One region of the Clostridium neuense genome, then DNA from elsewhere that is predicted to be linked to it. Evidence: predicted binding sites of a transcription regulator. Region 1 holds the regulator's gene; the other holds the start of a gene.

The links. Region 1 encodes NrdR, which represses ribonucleotide reductase genes. Its sites were predicted from a motif close to CACNANATNTNGTG; they were not measured.
Region 2: the regulator NrdR is predicted to act here: its motif matches at 1,951-1,964, upstream of nrdD (anaerobic ribonucleoside-triphosphate reductase).

The regions. Positions count from the first base shown of each region.
Region 1 is NZ_JBJIAA010000004.1:134,726-137,917, forward strand. It holds gene pnpS (two-component system histidine kinase PnpS) at 1-285, opposite strand, end outside; gene ACJDT4_RS05815 (response regulator transcription factor) at 287-985, opposite strand; gene pgeF (peptidoglycan editing factor PgeF) at 1,003-1,707, opposite strand; gene nrdR (transcriptional regulator NrdR) at 1,873-2,337, opposite strand; gene ACJDT4_RS05830 (YlmC/YmxH family sporulation protein) at 2,399-2,650, opposite strand; gene sigG (RNA polymerase sporulation sigma factor SigG) at 2,922-3,192, opposite strand, start outside.
Region 2 is NZ_JBJIAA010000008.1:118,127-121,318, forward strand. It holds gene ACJDT4_RS10995 (winged helix-turn-helix transcriptional regulator) at 1-89, opposite strand, end outside; gene ACJDT4_RS11000 (nitroreductase family protein) at 210-830, shown strand; gene ACJDT4_RS11005 (DODA-type extradiol aromatic ring-opening family dioxygenase) at 1,014-1,781, shown strand; gene nrdD (anaerobic ribonucleoside-triphosphate reductase) at 1,982-3,192, shown strand, end outside.

The sequences.
Region 1 (3,192 bases):
ATCAAGCTTTTTATAGTCTATATCATTATCATATAATACTACTCCAGCTCTATTTATATATGTAATCCTAAAATCACAGTTTTTAAATTCTTTTTTCAGTATAGTAATTACATCTTTACTGTGCTTAAAACTCAATAAATTTGAAACTAAAATGCTGTTTCTTTTTAAATCCTGCTTTAAATTTTCCTCATATTCCTTGTTTACTATTTTCATAAACAAAACAGTTACAATAAAAAGAGTAAAAACAAGAACAACTATATTGTATAAAAATAATTTTTTTCTCATCCTACTCACCCTCAAAACTAAATCTATAACCTATTCCTCTTATAGTTTCTATATATTGAGGATTTTTGTCATCTTGCTCAATCTTTTGTCTCAAATGTCTTATATGAACATCAACTGTACGCGTTTCACCTATATATTCATATCCCCAAATTTTATCAAGGAGAAAATCTCTTGTCATGACTCTGCCCTTATTCTTTATTAAAACCTCAAGCAGTTCAAATTCTTTTAACGTAAGTTCTATTTTTTTACCATTTTTAATAATCTCATGCTTTTGAAAATCAATTAATATGTCACTAAACTTATAAACTTTATCATTATACTCTATTTTAGTTCTTCTTAAAACAGCTTTAACTCTCGCTACAAGCTCTCTTACAGAAAAAGGTTTTGTAATGTAGTCATCAGCTCCAAGTTCAAGTCCTAAAATTTTATCAAGTTCCTCACTTTTTGCTGTAATCATAATAACAGGCATATTTGATATATTATTATCACGTCTTATCTCCCTACATACATCGTATCCATCTAATTCTGGAAGCATGAGGTCAAGAAGTACAAGTTGAGGTAATTCACTCTTTGCCATTTTTATCCCATCAATTCCATTACTCGCACTTATTACCTTATAGCCATTCTTTTCGAGGTTAAAAGTGATAAGTTGAACTATATGTTCTTCATCATCTACAACTAAAATTTTTTCTCCAGCCATACTATATACCTCCAATTTTATTTAATAAAAATAAAAGAAAACATCCTCCCGGCCACACTTCCATCTCTCCTATAAGAATGAAATTTATATCGTTTGCTGCAGCTAGTGCATTGATTTAAGCTTTTAATATTCTTCACTTCAACATTTTGAAGCTGCTTTTCTATACACCTTTGTAAATTTAGCTTTCCATTTAAATATATTTTTTCATTCCTATATATTGGCACTTCACTAAACTTTTTGGCAACATCATATCCAAACTCGTAACAGCATACCATATTATGAGGTCCGATAACTGCACCTATTTTCTTAGTATCGCACCCAAATTCTTCTTTCATTTTAATTACTGTTTTTTCAACTATACAGCTTAATGTACCTTTCCAACCACTGTGAACTGCCGCAAAAATTTCTTTTTCTCTATCATATATTAAAATAGGAACACAGTCTGCAGTAAAAACCCCTACTGCTATATTTTTTTTATTTGAAATTATGGCATCGCCATCATGAACTTTTTCATCATACCTGTAAATAGAATCTCCATGTACTTGGTTTAAATAACCCACATTGTCCAAATCAAACCACCCTTTAAGGTTATTGATATTTTCTAAGCCCTCTTCACTCTTCAAATTAAAATTCAAATTATTTTTAGCAGTTGAAAAATACAAATGTATATTTTCATCTTCTATTTCTATAAATTCATAACTTCCTATATTTTTTATTCCCATAGATAATTATCCTCCCAATAACATATTAGCATATTTTATTTTTTTGTGTTAATCCAAACAACATTTTAACATAGTTAACAATATCTTAATATAATCATTTATTTAAAGTAAATAAACAAAAAAAATTGATAGGCTTTAATCTATCAATTTATATATTAAACAAAATTATTCTTCACATCTTTTATTAATCAAATTTGATAATTCTTTCATAAAAGTGTTTACATCCTTAAATTGCCTGTATACAGACGCAAACCTAACATAAGATATTTCATCAATATCTTTAAGTTTATCCATAACCATTTCTCCAATAAGATTTGATTTTACTTCTGTAAGCATTTGATTACTTATATTTTTTTCAATCTCAGAAGCTATATCTTCAATTTGTTTTCTTGAAACTGGTCTCTTTTCACAAGACTTTATTAGTCCATTAACTATTTTAGATTTATCAAAAAATTCTCTACTAGAATCCTTCTTTACAACTAATATTGGTATATCTTCAACTTTTTCATATGTAGTATACCTCTTAGAACATCCAAGGCATTCTCTTCTTCTTCTTATAGCCATATTATCTTCTGTTGATCTTGAGTCTATTACTTTACTTTCATCATATCCGCAAAATGGACATTTCAATACTTTCACGTCCTTTGTTATAAAACTTTAACATAATTATACACTTTATGTAACACACTATTCAATCCCTATTTTCAAATAAGTTGTCCCCATCTATAAGTATTACATCTACTCCTATAACTTTTATTTTGTTCCATTCTATCTCTATATCGTCGCTTTTTGAAAACCAATGCGAACTTTTAGAATTTGGAATTATTAAAGATAAAACTTTATAATTATCGGTATCTACCTTTAAATCCTTTATAAATCCAAGCTTTGTCCCAGTGTTTATATCTATAAGCTCCATTGATTTTAAATTGTTCAAAGAATGCATATAGCTCCCTCCAAAAAACTACTTTTATATATTATATGTACTCTAAATGTCTGTTAGAATTTAAAAACCTTAAATTCTAAGTTTATCCAATTAACATTTGATTTAGAATAAAGAGTACAAACAGAGTAAAAAGTACAGTGAAGGATGATTTAAGTAAGTGAAACAAAAGATAAATCCACCAGCACCATACTTTCTACTCTGTGTAAAAATTAAACCCTATTAAAAATATTTTAGCTAGTTTAAAGCCGGGAAGCATTTTCACTATATATTTTTAAACGTATTTTCTCATATGTTTGAGGGCCGTTTTCTCAAGCCTTGATACCTGAGCCTGGGAAATTCCTATTTCATCCGCAACTTCCATTTGAGTTCTGCCATCAAAAAAGCGCATATTAAGTATCATTTTCTCTCTACTACTCAATTTTTTCATAGCTTCTTTAATGGATATATCCTGAACCCAATTTTGATCGTGACTTTTATTATCACTTATTTGATCCATAACATATATTGCATCTCCATCATCATGGTATATTGGTTCATATAAT
Region 2 (3,192 bases), on a different contig from region 1:
AGCAAGGAACGTATAATTAGCCCGGTCCATCGTTTACCAAGTAATGCAAAAGCAGCTTCAAAGTGTGGACATAATCTGAAATTATCCATAATGATCATCCTCCTAAGCTTATTTTATCATATTTACTTGACAAAAGTAAGTGGCTTATTATATTATAGTTACATAAAGTAACTGGGTGTATAAAAGTAATTATAATTTGGAGGTTTATGATTATGGAATTTAAAAAACTTGTTGAAGAAAGACGTTCTGCCAATAATTTTATAGAGGGAATTGAAATTCCTAAAAGTGATTTTGAAGATATTTTTGAACTATTAAAATTAGCTCCATCTTGCTTTAATATACAACATGCAAATTATATTGTTATAACTGATAAGGATATGAAGGAAGTTTTAAGAAATGCGGCATTTAATCAATATAAGATTCATACGGCTTCGGCGGCTGTAATTGTGCTTGGAGATAAAGAGGCATATAAAGATTCAGATAAATTGTATTCTGGAATGCTCGATTTAAAAATGATTTCTAAATTTGATTATGAAAATATATTAAATGATATAAAAAATCTTTATGACGGACGAGGAGAGGATTTTAAACACGATGAGGCTATAAGAAATGCTTCCCTATCAGCTATGATGTTTATGTTACTTGCAAAGGATAAAGGTTGGGATACTTGTCCTATGATAGGTTTTGATGCTGATAAGGTAAGAAAATTTTTTAAGATTAAAGATAGGTATGAAATAGCACTTATTATTGCGATGGGAAAAGAGGACACCAAAAACAGAAGGCTTAGAGGGTATAGAAAGCCTATAGATGAGTTTGTTAAGTTTATCTAAATTAAATTTACGCATCTTCAAAAAAATAGTAAGTCCACCTTGGTGATAATTTTGCGTAATATTTTGTCAGCAGAACCCGCTAAGACTACCTAGTATTAACGGAACCTACTTCCTCGTATTACACAAAATTCTTTCGCAATTTGGAATTGTTATTTTTTTAGATGCTTTAAGGGAGTTGATATCATGATTTCACCAATGTTTATATGTCATGGTTCACCAGATTTAATACTTCAGAATAATGAATATACAAGGTTTTTAAGAAAAACTGGAGGCAAGCTTAGACCTAAGGCTATTGTCATATTTACAGCACATTTTGAAGAAGAAATAACAACTATATGTTTTAGAGATAATGCTTATGATATGATTTATGATTTTTACGGTTTTCCAAAAGAATTGTATTCTGTAAAATATCAAGCAATTGGTTCAAAGGAAATAGCTTTAAAAATGAAAAAGCTACTTGATGAAGCGGGTATAAAAAGTGCTTTTAATAAAACAAGAGGAATTGATCATGGTACCTGGAGTGTTTTAAAGCTTATGTTTGATAAAGCACCAGTACCAGTAATTCAAGTTTCTATTAATCCTTACTTAAGGCCAGAAGAGCAATATGAGATTGGCAAGGCAATTAGAAGTTTGGCAGATGAAGATATACTTGTTATTGGTAGTGGTGCAACTGTTCACAATCTTTCTGAAGTTGAATGGAATAAAAATGATCCTGAACCTTGGGCTGTAGAGTTTGATGATTGGCTAATTGATAAAGTGGAGAAAAAAGATTTAAAGGCATTATATTCTTATAGGAAGCTTGCTCCATATGCTAAGAGAGCAGTACCTCGTGAAGAACATCTTGCTCCTTTATTTGTAGCTATGGGAAGCGGATCAGAGCAGAGTAAACCTAAAGCTCTTTGCAGAATATATGAGTATGGAACTTTAAGTTATATATTTTTTCAATTTTAAAGTTAGTAATTAATAGATTGACATTTATTTTTAAAGACTGCTGCAATAGTGATTTAAAATTACTATTGCAGCAGTCTTTTTTTAATAATATGTTGAAATAATTGGGAAAATATTGGTCAAATTGCGTTTGATAACATAATAATCCTATTGTATAATTAAGTGGTAGATACACAATATATAGTATTTTTAGGAGGACGCATATGCTACATGTAGTGAAAAGAGATGGGAGAGAAGCGGAATTCAATCCTGAAAAAATAAGTAATGCCATAAGAGGTGCAGCTAAAGAAATAGGAGCAGAAGTTAAAACAAGTGAAGTCTTACACCTCACACAAGAAATTGCAAAGCAAATAGAAGCTTTAAATTTAAAAAGCATAACAGTTGAAGAAATACAAAATTTAGTTGAAAAAGAGCTTATGAAAAATAACTTTAGAGATATTGGTACTGCATATTTTAATTATAGAAGAGAACGAACTAAGATAAGAAGCATAAAATCAAGTCTTATGAAGGCAATTAGTAAAATTGGGGTAGAAACAGATAGAGACAATGCTAATGTTGGCAATAATTATAGTTCTAAATTGCTTAGAATTGCTAGCGAATCAAACAAATGGCACAATCTTGCTAAAATGCCTAAAAAACTTGCTAAAGCTCATGAAAATGGGGATATATATTATCATGATTTGGACAGCTATAATTTAACAACCAATTGTCTGCACATACCAACAAAAGAAATATTAAAAAGAGGTTTTAACACTGGCTATGGGTATATAAGACCGCCAAAGAGAATAGAATCAGCAGCAGAACTTTCATGCATACTTTTACAGTCATCACAGAATGATATGTTTGGAGGACAATCACATCCGGATTTTGATAATGATATGGGTGAGTTTGTTGAGCCAACAAGAGAATGTATAAGAAAAGAATTTGAAGATGTAGTACAAGACAAAAATAAACTTGAAGAAATGGTTAATGCAAAGTTAAGAGAGTGTGTAACCCAGGCAATGCAGGGAATAGTTTATAATTTAAATACAATGCACAGCAGAGCTGGTTCGCAGGTTCCGTTTTCTTCAATAAACATAGGACTTCCAAGAAGCAATGATGCTGCACTTATATGTGAAACCTTTTTGGAGGAATATGAAAAGGGGCTTGGAAAGGGTGAACAACCTATTTTCCCTAATATAATATTTAGAGTAAAAAAAGGTGTTAATAGAGAAGAAGAAGATCCATATTTTTATTTGTATAAGCTTGCTTGCAGAGTTGCATCAAAGAGAATGAATCCTACTTTTATGAATATTGATGCAAGCTTTAATAAAGAATATTATGATAAAGGAATCATTCCAGCGACAATGGGCTGTAGAACTTATATATGCTCAAATGTGAATGGCGAGCCAGGGGTAAAAGGTAGGGGCAACAT